3 regions of the Paenibacillus sp. FSL R7-0652 genome follow, and region 2 is predicted to be linked to each of the others. Evidence: riboswitches for the same ligand, from Rfam matches in the RefSeq annotation. Region 2 holds a riboswitch; each other region holds the start of a gene.
What was found. Region 2 has a riboswitch for thiamine pyrophosphate ahead of thiC (phosphomethylpyrimidine synthase ThiC). Riboswitches for the same ligand answer to the same signal wherever they lie in the genome.

Region 1 (4,252 bases), 280 kb from region 2:
CGAGCTGTGCAGCCGCTGCGTGCACATCGGCCGCTCCCGCGATGGCGGAGATGACGGCGACGCCGTCGGCTCCAGCCGCCATCACGGCGGCCGCGGTATCGGGCGTAATGCCGCCGATACCAACCACCGGAACCGCGATGCCTGCGGCGCGCAGTTCCGCCATCCCGGCGGGGCCCAGCACAGCGTGGGCATCCGCTTTGGAGCGCGTCGGGTACATTGGCCCGACGCCAAGATAGTCTGCGCCCGCCTGCACGGCAAGGCGGGCTTCAAGGGCGGAGTGGGCGGATACGCCAAGCATCCGCCCTTCGCCAATGCGGGCGCGCACCAGCGCCGCGTCCGCATCGTCCTGACCGACGTGTACACCGTCGGCCTCTACAGCCACAGCCAGCTCCACATCATCGTTCACGATGAACGGTATCCCGTGCTGGCTGCACACCTCGCGAAGCCGCAGCGCAAGCGCTGTTCGGGCTTCGCCTGTCAGGGCGCCAGTTCCCTTCTCGCGGAACTGGAACAGCGTGATGCCGCCAGCGATCGCCTGGCGCAGCACCTCCACCGGGTCACGCGTCGTATTGACGCTGCCCATCACCAAATACAACTGCAGCGCACGGCGTACCGCTTCCGTATCCCATCTACGCATCAGCATGCACCTCGCTGTCTGCGCTGGTACGCGAAGTGATTCGTCGGTCCGTGCCCGGCCCCGAATCCCAGCTCATCTTCAATGGCTGCCTGAATGAAGGCTCGCGCGGTTGTAACGGCAGCCAGAACAGAAGAACCCTTGGCCAGTTCGGCCGTAATGGCAGCAGAGAAGGTGCAGCCGGTTCCGTGCGTATGACGTGTCATTACACGCAGGTTCTCCAGGTAATGAAAGGACTGCCCGTCGTACAGAACATCCACTACCGTTCCGCTACCAGTCTCATGTCCTCCTTTGATCAGGGCATACGTTGTGCCCATCTGTACCAATTGTTTTGCAGCTTCTTCGCGTTCGTTCAGATTGGTTATGTTCATACCCGTAAGCAGTTCAGCTTCCGGGATGTTAGGTGTTGTGAGCAGGGCATGGGGCATCAGCTCCTCAACAAGTGCCTGCACCGCCTCCTGCTGGAGGAGAGGTGCACCGCCTTTAGCTACCATCACCGGATCGATCACCAGATTGGTCCAGCCGAACTGCTGCCATTTTGCCGCGACAAGACGAATAATCTCGGCACTATACAGCATGCCTGTCTTGACCGCACGCGGCTGAAAGTCTTCTCCCGTTGAATCGAGCTGCTGGGCTATGCCTTCATAACTGATGGGAAATACGCCCTGCACACCCATAGTGTTCTGTGCAGCGATCGCAGTAATCACCGTCATTCCGTATACACCAAGCTCCTGGAAGGTTTTGAGATCAGCCTGAATTCCGGCACCGCCACCGTTATCAGAACCTGCAATCGTTAATGCCTGCGTAATGTTCATCGTACACCTCCCCGAATCTGGCGAATCTGCGCGTGCTCCGAGAGTAGTTCAGGTGTCACCTGTGCTAATTGATTTAGAAATTCCATCTGGAAGCTGCCAGGACCCTGATGAGCTGTTCGAGCTGCAGCCCGTTCAGCGGAAACACCATAAAAGGCAGCTGCCTCGGTCACACTGTGCAGTAAATCATCTCCTGGTGCGGCAGCGGCAGCGAAAGCACCAATCACCGAGCTTAGAAGGCAGCCTGCGCCTGTCACTTGGGTGAGTAAAGCATGTCCGTTGCTGGTCAGAAATGTTTGATACCCGTCCGTAATAACATCGTACTGACCTGTAATGACAACAATGCAGTCCAGACGCTGTGCAGCGCGCTCCGCAATGTCAATCCGGTCACCCTCGCCAGTTCCGGCATCCACACCTTTGATATTCCACGGCATCCCAATGACATGGGCCACCTCGGCAGCATTACCGCGCAGCACAGTGAGACGAAGCTCACGAACCAGCTTCTGCACCGTATCGGTGCGATAAGCGGTTGCTCCCGCACCAACCGGATCAAGTACAACAGGTACATGATGTGCATTGGCAGACTTCCCGGCCAGCAGGATCGACTGAACAACTCTATCATCCAATGTGCCAATGTTCAGAACGACTGCTCCAGCCATACGGGCAGCATCAGCGGCTTCTTCATGAGCATAAGCCATGAACGGAGAGGCACCAAGGGCAAGCAGACCATTTGCAGTAAAAGGAGCAACCACAAGGTTGGTAATGTTATGAATCAAAGGATTGAGTGTACGTACACGTTGAAGATATGACATCGCAATTTCCTCCTTGATCTAAAATGATCTGATGATGGTGAATCATGTGACATCCATTTGCACGTTGGGAATAGAGAAGATAATCGTCCGGTTCCTTTGCGATGGAATATAAAAAAAGCCCCACCCATTTCCGGAGAAATGAGCAGGGCTTCCAGTTGTAACTATGGTGATGGTTCCCCTTAACAACTAGGGAGAATCCACTATTCATAAAGGCTGCTCACTTCCCTCCGCTGGTATAATCCAGATCAGGTTCAAAGGGTCCGAATATAACGATTCGTCTCAGCCGTAAGACTCCCCTAGTGTATTGTGCAAAATATGGAGTTATGTCCCCAGTCTATATCACATCCTGCCATAATGTAAAGAGGGCTGGCTGACTGTGAATACGTTGAAAGCTGCGCAAAAAAAGAAGATGTTTCTGAATAATTTGGTTTATCTTGATTCGTTATTCGGATTTACCTTCGTTCATTAACCCGATATAATGGAGATTGGCCCATACGGCCGTATTACGAATGAGGGCAGGACATGTGTTCCTCCCGGCAGAATGGGGACCCTGAGTTGAAAACGTTCAAGAAAGTATACATTGAAATTACGAGCATCTGTAATCTGGCATGCAGCTTTTGTCCACAAACGAAGCGTGCCAAAGGATTTATCGACCCTGAAGTCTTTAATAATATATTGGATCAGATCAAACCGCACACCAAACACATCTACCTGCACGTCAAAGGGGAACCGCTACTGCATCCCAAAATTGACGTGCTGCTGGACTCCGCCCATGCCAAAGGATTCAAAGTAAACATTACAACGAACGGTACACTGCTGCCGAAAACACAGCATAAATTGATAGGTAAACCTGCACTGAGACAGATGAATTTCTCCCTGCACAGCTTCGACGGTCATGAAGGCTCTACCGACCGTGACGGATATCTGCGTAACATTTTGACTTTTGTACGTGAAGCCGTGAAACATAATGTCATTGTCTCGTTTCGATTATGGAATCTGACACAGGACAACTTTACGAATGCACAGAGGAATCGAAACCGAGAGACGCTGGAGGTGCTGGAGCGTGAATTCAATCTGGACTTCCGGATTGAGGAAAAAGTCGTTCCAGGCAGCGGCATAAAAATCGCGCCGAATGTGTACCTGAATCAGGATCATGAATTCCAGTGGCCAAGTCTGGATGCACCTGAAGATGATGGCAGGGGCTTCTGCCATGCACTGCGCAGTCAGGCCGCTGTGCTGGTGGACGGAACCGTCGTTCCCTGCTGTCTGGATGGAGAGGGTGTTATTAACCTGGGTAACATCCATGAGAAGTCTTTCTCGGAAATTGTGGATGGAGAGCGTGCGAACAATCTGGTGTACGGTTTCTCTAAACGTGAGGCTGTAGAGGAATTATGCCGCAAGTGTGGGTACCGTCAGCGGTTCGGAGCCGGAGCCTGAGACAAGGGTTAGAATAGCAGGATGGATTACACGAGATCAGGACTGATCTGCCGAAAAAGGAATAAGATACTCCAAGACTCTACTGTCTGCAAGCAGACGATAGAGTCTTTTTTGATGAACTTGATGGTAATTAGGACGGTAAAAAACAGCATATACCAAGTTAATATCGGTACATATCATCGGAATGGAATATGATGATAAATACAGTTCGATCCGTTTTTATGCCGGGGAATGTAAATGTGATCCAGGGATTATTCCTGTAATCTTCCTTTTTATGTAGGATTAAGACAGGTTCCGGGCAGTGCTTACTGCTGCGGTTCCGTGAGACAAGCCTGCGGCTTGCAGACAAATCCATTTAAATTATAGGGAGGATGTTGATGATGAAAAAGATGTTAACGCTGTTGTTGTCCGCTGGTCTGGTAGCTTCCATATTTGGTGTTATGCCTGCGGCGGCTGCGCCAACGGTTGTAAATTCAACGATTGTTGTACCTAAGGGCACAACGTATGATGGACAGGGAAAAACCTTTGTAGCCAACCCGTCTACACTGGGTGATGGT
Region 2 (4,252 bases):
GGCATTACCATCTACACACCACTTACAGGTTTAGGCGCAAGCCTGGAGCGAGACATTGGCATTACACCAAGAAGTTGAATGCAGGGGATTAGATGACCACTGCTAAACGCATGTACCATTTCTATTTTGGAGAGGAGAACATGATGAAGCACCTCACTGTAGAACCAGGTCAATCCATCGGTGATATCCGGCTGGGGATGACACAGAACGAAGTTGAGCAGACAGACGCGTTCAGCCTTGATCCCAAAGTTGAGTATGATGCCCAAGGCAAAGCTCAATTTATTGAATTTTATGAGAGCGATGAATTCAAATGTATGCTCGGTAAACTCGATCTTCTGGGCACCGAAGCTGACGTTCTCATTCCACAGTTGGATGAAATATCGCCGTATGACCGGGAAGATCCTGAACTCGGATGCAGCTTCCAGTTCGATCAGATCGGCTTGATTCTGTGGCGTCCGGTTCCGATGACCCGGCAGGATATGCAGGAGAAGTGGTTTCTGGAGATGCCGCCCGAAAATCAGCAGGACGAAATGAAACACCTCTGCTTCTCTACGGCTGCTGTCTATGCCAAAGGGTATTATGACTAGTTACGTCATGTTGGAAGTTGACTGCCTCAAGTGAACAATCCAGCATCACTGCTCACTGCTCTCATACTCCGATACATAAAAAAGTGACCCAAGTTCAGGCTCGACAAGCCTGTTGGGTCACTTTTATTCGTTTGAACCATTCTATGCTCTATTCAGCTGGCCATCTACGACCTACCTTAACAGTCACGGTCTACGTCAGTAGATTAGTCATAATCTATAAACGTGCCCGATACTCCTCAGCCTTCGCCTGCATCCCAGCGGCGACTGCCTCTTCTTCCTTCAAGCCGCGATCTGCGGCAAAAGCACGGATATCCTGCGTGATGCGCATGCTGCAGAACTTCGGCCCACACATGGAGCAGAAATGTGCCTCCTTGGCCCCTTCTGCAGGCAGTGTCTCGTCATGGTAGGACAGTGCCCGTTCCGGGTCCAGAGACAGGTTAAACTGATCCCGCCAGCGGAATTCGAAACGTGCTTTCGAAAGTGCATCATCCCGGCGCTGGGCACGTGGATGCCCTTTGGCCAAATCAGCGGCATGAGCAGCTATTTTATAAGCGATTACCCCTTCGCGCACGTCATCCTTATTTGGGAGCCCGAGATGCTCCTTCGGCGTAACATAGCAGAGCATGGACGTACCAAACCAACCAATCATCGCTGCCCCGATTGCAGACGTAATGTGATCATAGCCCGGAGCAATGTCAGTAGTCAGCGGCCCGAGTGTATAGAAAGGAGCTTCCTGGCAGATTTCCATCTGCAAATCTACATTCTCCTTGATCTTGTGCATCGGCACATGGCCCGGCCCTTCGATCATGACCTGAACATCATGCTTCCACGCGATCTGCGTCAATTCCCCGAGCGTTGCCAGTTCCGCCATCTGTGCCTCGTCATTGGCATCGTAGATGCTCCCTGGGCGCAGTCCATCCCCGAGGGAGAACGCCACATCATACCTTTTCATAATCTCGCAAATTTCTTCAAAATGAGTGTACAAAAAATTCTCCTGATGATGTGCCAGACACCACGCCGCCATAATCGACCCGCCACGCGATACAATACCCGTCATGCGTTTCGCCGTCATTGGAATATAACGCAGCAGCACGCCGGCATGAATCGTAAAATAATCCACACCCTGCTCCGCCTGTTCAATCAGCGTATCCCGATACAGTTCCCAAGTGAGGGCTTCCGCCTCGCCATTCACCTTCTCCAGCGCCTGATAGAGCGGCACCGTACCAATCGGCACCGGAGAGTTGCGAATGATCCATTCCCGGGTGGTATGAATGTCTTTCCCAGTGGAGAGATCCATCACCGTATCCGATCCCCACCGTACAGCCCAGGTCATCTTCTCCACCTCCTCCTCGATCGAGGAAGATACAGCAGAATTACCGATATTGGCATTGATCTTGACATGAAAATGACGACCAATCAGCATCGGCTCACTCTCCGGGTGATTGATGTTGGAGGGCAGAATCGCCCGGCCGCTCGCCAGCTCCTGCCGTACAAATTCCGGCTCCACCCCTTCACGAATAGCTGCGTATTCCATCTCTGGCGTAATCAGACCCTGCCGCGCATAGTGCATCTGTGTAACGCAGCGCCCACCCAGAGCACGCAGCGGCTGTCCGCGAAAGCCTGGGTATTCCTCCGCTCCAGCTCTCCGTCCTCCAGGCTTCAATCCGTTATCCTCCGGTTTAACGGCGCGGCCCTCGTATGCTTCTACATCACCGCGCTCCATGATCCAGTGATTTCGGAGCGCAGGCAGTCCCTTCCGAATGTCCATCTGGAATTCGGGATCGGTCATCGGGCCGCTCGTATCGTAGACACGCAGCGGCTCATTATGCTCCACCCCTTGGGGAGTATTCGTGTCATGCAGGGCAATTTCACGCTCCGGTACAGCTATGTCCGGTCGTGAGCCCTGAATGTACACTTTGCGGCTGCCCGGGAAGGGCTGAACCCCGCCAGCCGCTCCGGTTTTCTTTTCCACCGGATGGCCATCGTTCCCCAATTCCTCTATTCCAATCTGCTTGCCCGTTTGGTTATGTGTACTCATGTCTCCTGTTTCCTCCTCTGTGATCTTCTTTTGTGCATTCTCTCACTAATGCGTCAGCTCCAACGACCACACCTGACAGAAAACATCCAAAGCACAGAAGCACAGCAGGAGTGATCCTGCTCAAGCAGCCCGATAGATCCAAGAGACAGATTTTTATGTACAGCAGCACGAGAACCGAGATTACTATACTGATCCGTTCAGCGTAATTTCATGGTTCCGTTGTTATTTTCCATCATCAACATGCCCTGAACGGCTGCCCCAGAACTCCAAAGGTACCGCGATGGTAAAGCACAACAACGAATGACTCTCTGCTTGCCGCCGTATATAAAAAAGCCGGTTCCGAAGGAACCGACTTATGTCCATCACCCTGCACGCAGCATGGACAAACCGCTGCAATGCAGCATTTGTCCATAGACAACGTCCATGGTGTATGTGATCATATGGCCGATTACTTCCCTACGCTGGTATGATCCAGATCAGGTGCAAAGGGTCCGGGATCTCATGCGATCCCGTCTCAGTCCGGACAATTCGGACTCCCCCAGTAACGTAAACGTATTGCGGCAACCAGGCCGCGTTCAAATCAAAAGATGACATTCATCTGGCCCCGCTGGGCCGTCCATTACAGAGTAGCTTAAACTGGATATAAATACAACCTTTATATTCCAGAGGGACCGGCTCATCTGTGTGACATTCAGGCGAAGGTGGCTGAAAAAGCTCCCTTTAGCCCGCTTTGCCCCTCTATAAAACATATCGATACCGCATCACATACCAATATCAGCAGACACTTATGACAACATAAGTCCCATTTGCGCAGCTGCTTCTTTCAATACCGGCGCATACTCATGCAGTGTTTCCTGTGAGAGCCTGCTGACCGGTCCGGACACGGAAAGTGCTGCCGCAATATTACCCTTGCGATCCATAATCGGTACAGACACAGCTGCAGCTCCTGGCTCACGTTCCTCATAACTGGTGGCATAACCGCTCACCCGAATATCCTCCATCTGCGCCAAATACACTGCTGGATCGATAAACACCGGCCATTCCGGGCCGTTCATCAGTTCCTCCCGGTCCTCTTCGGCGGCAAAAGCCATCAGCACTTTGCTGGATGCCCCCACCGAAAGCGGCAGTCTCGCACCAACGGGTGCAACACGCCGAATGGCCTGATCACTCTGCACCGCCTGAATACGAATCCGCTCACTGCCGTCACGAAGGTAAAGACTCACAGTTTCACCCAGACGATCTCGGAGCCGCTCCATCGCAGGCAGCAGCAAAATGGCTGGATCATCGCTGCGCGACATATGCGCCGACAATTCCCAGATGCGAATGCCTAGCCGGTATTTCTCGGTAGCCGCATCGCGTATCACAAAGCCCTTATCCTCCAGCGTAGCCATCAACCGATGCACCGTACTTTTGTGCAGACCAATCTGGCTGGCAATTTCGGTGAGTCCAAGATCGCTCCGCGTGGTAAAACATAATAATATATCCAGCGCCCGTTCGACAGCACGGACGGTTAACTTGCGGTCTTCCATGGCATAATGCCCTCCTCATGTTTCATCACATGAAACTTGGTTACATAAATTATATGAGAAACGGTCTCATCTGTAAACCAAAAATAGCTGCGAGGCAG
Region 3 (4,252 bases), 210 kb from region 2:
ATAAATGATGGAGCTTTCTTCATCCGTTTGTCCAAATCCTGAATCATTACAATGCCCACTTACGTATCTTTACAAAGCTGGATCAAGTAAAATTGAAATAACTTCTAAAACCTCAAGGGGTGAGCTTATGTTTTACTTCATCGTCTTTCTGTTGATTAGTTTAATCGGATTCGTCTTTGGAACCAGAGCCCTGATCATACCGGATTCATGGCCATTCAACCGTAATAAAGACGAGTTAATGCAATCCGACATCATCCGTATCAAATTCCGAGGTATTTTCCTTCTTGCAATTAGCATCGTTATGTCTTTAGCTTCGATTAAGCAATTATTCGAGTAATCGATCTCAAGTTGGATGGTTTTCCTGTAAACAAACTGCACTATGGTTTGATCAGACTACAGATGAGGAGTTGTTGCTTTATGAATATGAGTCCTAACCCTTTGAACTCACAAGAGGCCGAAGCTGCCAAACGAAGAGCAGACGAACTTGCCCACCAAGCTCAGCGAGGTACTTGGATGAGCGGGATTATCACCACGATTATTATAGCCGCTGTTATAATTGGTATTTTATATTGGGTGGCTTACGCTAGAACTTCTTAAGGGAACGCAATTAGCCATTGCCCAGGAAATACTCCTTCGTGACTATTAAAATGAATTAAACGGATACAACGGCTGCTTGTCCTTTGAACAACTTGCCAAATACATACCGTACTAGCGGCCCCAATACGATCAACTGATACGGTAAAGCCAGACTAATGTTACGAGCAATCGTATGAAAATATGCGCCGAACACAGATGCTCCGTCTAACTGATCAGCTGCATAGGCTGTCATAATCCCATATAGAGACATGATCAAAACCATCCCGACAACCATAAAAAAGGACATGGTAACGATCCCTTTGATTCTACTGGATCTCGCAAAAGGGATGGAAAAGGCCATTTTTCTCGCTGCAGGTCCAACGATGAACGACTCCACCACAAAAGCGATGACAAAACAGATTACGAATTGCAGCAGCATCTGCATCGCAGACATCTCGCTTAACATTCCCGTGTGCCATAGATTGAAGGTCATCATGACGACGACCATTCCCGTACACATCATAAGTCCAAAAATAACTTGTTCTTTCTTGCTTCCTGGCAATATACTCATCCTTTCTGTACTGGGATCATTATAGAGATTGTGACCACCCTTACATAAGTGAACATTATGTGAACGATTTGTTGACTAGGGTGTGTCTGAAAACGCTGAAGGAAGCCAATTTTGCTGAATTTTCGTTCCAAGCTAGGAAGTTTTCCGCAGGCGTGCCGGGGCACGTCAAGGGAAAGTGACGAAGCAGGGGGCGAAAAGGCGGTAAAAGATGCACTTCAGTAGTTTTCAAGACACACCCTAGACACACTCCCTTTACTCGCCTATAATTACACCTAGTAATGCCCGTAACTTCATAGTTTCCCAGGGGAGTCGGAATTGGCCGGCTGAGAGTGTATCCCATCAAGATACTAACCCTTAGACCTGATCTGGATCATGCCAGCGTAGGAATCGGAGTATATTGCAACGGCACAGCCATAAGCTGAAAGCCATTCTCTCACGCCTGCACGCGTCCCGGATTACGGGGCGCTTTTTTTGTTTTCTATGGACAAACAGAAACAGAAAAATGACGTTATTCGGACAACCTGCAAGTATAAATTCGTCGATTTATGCAAAGGGATTGGATATGAAGCCAAGGAGTACCCCGTGCCATAGGCCGGACATACCGAAGGAGAGAAACACGATGAAATGGCGTAAAACAATGGGATTGTTACTCATGTGTGTACTGCTGGTAACCGCAGCTGCATGTGGTGGCAAAGAAACGGCTCCAGTTGAGCAGAAAGGTGCGGCCAGTTCAGGGAAAACGAACGATGACAGTGGCGCTGCACTGAAAGATGTGAAGGTCGTGCTCGACTGGACGCCTAATACGAATCATACCGGTCTGTACGCAGCAGTGGATCAGGGTTTTTATAAAGCTGCTGGCTTGAATGTAGAGATTGTACAACCAGGTGCCGGCGGTGCAGATACGATGGTTGCCTCGGGTGAAGTGCCGTTTGGCGTCAGCTACCAGGAGAGTGTAACTCAGGCCCGCACGCAGGATGTTCCACTGGTGTCCATTGCAGCAGTTATTCAGCATAATACATCCGGTTTTGCCGCTCCGGTAGATCGCAAGATCAAATCCCCCAAAGACTTTGAAGGTAAAACTTACGGCGGCTGGGGTTCTCCGGTAGAAGAAGCCGTGATGCAGTCCATTATGGAGGGCGAAGGTGCTGATGTATCCAAAGTTAAAAACATTAACATGGGCGATGCCGATTTCTTCACAGCCGTGAAACGGGACATTGATTTTGCCTGGATCTTCTACGCTTGGACAGGAATTGAGGCTGAACTGCGCGGGGAGCCGATTGACATGTTATATGTGAAGGATTATGCCAAAGCGCTGGACTATTACACCCCTGTGCTTGTAACCAACGAGCAAACGATTCAGAAGGACCCTGAACTGGTGAAAGCTTTCCTGAAGGCCACTTCTGAAGGATACCAATATGCGATTGATCACCCTGAAGAAGCAGCGAATATTTTGATTAAAGCTGTACCCGATCTGGACAAGGAATTAGTAGTGGCAAGCCAGAAATGGCTCAGCCCGAAATATAAGGATGATGCACCGCGCTGGGGTGAACAAAAGGAAGACGTATGGAAAAACTACACCGACTGGATGTTCAGCAAGAAACTGCTGGATAAAAAGATTGATGTAACGAAAGCCTATACGAACGAGTTTTTACCACAATAAAATGAATCTAAATGTAACACTGAAATATGATATTTACACGTTTGAACGAAGAGGAAAGAACTTAAAAAAGCAAAGCGATCGTCTATAAGGTTCGCCGAGTTCCCCCTTCTACATCAACTTCTCATTTTAAATACACCCGAAAAGGAGTTTTGATCTCTCATGGCAAGTACATTACTCAGCATTCAAGTTATTCCCAAAACGCCGAACGGCGAGAACTCCTATCCATACGTAGACCGTGCCATCGAAGTGATTCAGCAATCCGGCCTGAAATATCAGGTCAATGCACTCGACACTACCATGGAAGGCGAACTGGAGGAGCTGCTGGAGGTTGTCCGTAAAATGCACGAAGTACTCGTGGAAGCTGGCAGCCCAAGCATTATCTCACAGGTCAAAATTGCACATAGTCCAGACGGATTCAGCATGGATACGCTGACGGAGAAATACCGCTAATGTCTTCCTATTTCAAAAGTGTATGGCCGCCCTTTGTGGCGGTTATTCTCTTTATTGCGATATGGCAGGTGGCGGTCTCCCTGTTCCATATTGAGAAATGGATGCTGCCTGCACCCTCTGACATTGCCCATGAAGCAGCTTCTCAAGCCGATCGACTTGGCATGCACGCTTCTGCAACAATTCAGTTAACACTCATCGGTTTTGCGGCAGGTACGGCCGTTGGTCTGCTGATTGCAATGGTGCTGCATCTGATCCCTTTTCTCAAATCGGCCTTGTATCCACTGCTTATTCTTAGTCAAAATATTCCGACCATCGCGCTCGCACCGCTTCTGCTGATCTGGTTCGGCTTCGGCCTGCTGCCCAAGCTGATTACGATCATTCTGGTCTGCTTCTTTCCAGTGGCCGTTGCGGCCATGGATGGGCTGACACGCACCGATGCTGCCATGATGAACTATATGCGTATGGCGGGTGCGAAGCGCCGTCATATCTTCTGGAAGCTGGAGCTTCCCCACGCTCTGCCGTCCATATTCTCGGGCATCAAAATCGCTGCGACATACAGCGTGATGGGCGCCATCATCGCCGAGTGGATCGGTGCTGACAAGGGCATCGGCTATTATATGATGCTGCAGAAGTCAGCGTATCGGACAGATCGTCTTTTTGTCGCCATTATGATTATCGTAGCGCTCAGCCTGCTGCTCTTCCTGCTGATCGCACTGCTGGAGAAACTGCTTGTCCGCTGGCGTCCACAGAAACGCTAGATTGAATTCACTGCTGGAAACAATGCTTGGGATTGTTAACAGCTTAGAAAGTTATCGTATTTTGTACATTAGGATGTGATCCTCATATGAAACAGCAACAGGACCAACATGCCGAACATGATGCTTCAGCTCCGCTCCCACCTGCGCTGGACATCGCCGATGTTCACGTGTCCTTCAAAGAACGGCGGCGTAAACTGCCTGTGCTGAACGGCCTGTCTCTGACAGTGAAAAAAGGGG

Region 1: another riboswitch for thiamine pyrophosphate. It lies ahead of thiM (hydroxyethylthiazole kinase); the one in region 2 lies ahead of thiC (phosphomethylpyrimidine synthase ThiC).
Region 3: another riboswitch for thiamine pyrophosphate. It lies ahead of MKY97_RS02440 (ABC transporter substrate-binding protein); the one in region 2 lies ahead of thiC (phosphomethylpyrimidine synthase ThiC).

What each region holds. Positions count from the first base shown of each region.
Region 1 covers NZ_CP152001.1:998,066-1,002,317, forward strand. The annotation lists gene thiE (thiamine phosphate synthase) at 1-637, opposite strand, end outside; gene thiD (bifunctional hydroxymethylpyrimidine kinase/phosphomethylpyrimidine kinase) at 637-1,449, opposite strand; gene thiM (hydroxyethylthiazole kinase) at 1,446-2,258, opposite strand; TPP riboswitch at 2,464-2,566, opposite strand; gene MKY97_RS04530 (radical SAM/SPASM domain-containing protein) at 2,814-3,695, shown strand; gene MKY97_RS04535 (pectate lyase) at 4,076-4,252, shown strand, end outside.
Region 2 covers NZ_CP152001.1:716,979-721,230, reverse strand. The annotation lists gene MKY97_RS03385 (aspartate/glutamate racemase family protein) at 1-78, shown strand, start outside; gene MKY97_RS03380 (hypothetical protein) at 93-587, shown strand; gene thiC (phosphomethylpyrimidine synthase ThiC) at 802-2,625, opposite strand; TPP riboswitch at 3,062-3,175, opposite strand; gene MKY97_RS03370 (IclR family transcriptional regulator) at 3,411-4,154, opposite strand.
Region 3 covers NZ_CP152001.1:507,828-512,079, reverse strand. The annotation lists gene MKY97_RS02450 (hypothetical protein) at 418-597, shown strand; gene MKY97_RS02445 (hypothetical protein) at 653-1,147, opposite strand; TPP riboswitch at 1,440-1,552, shown strand; gene MKY97_RS02440 (ABC transporter substrate-binding protein) at 1,767-2,807, shown strand; gene MKY97_RS02435 (thiamine-binding protein) at 2,967-3,257, shown strand; gene MKY97_RS02430 (ABC transporter permease) at 3,257-4,015, shown strand; gene MKY97_RS02425 (ABC transporter ATP-binding protein) at 4,102-4,252, shown strand, end outside.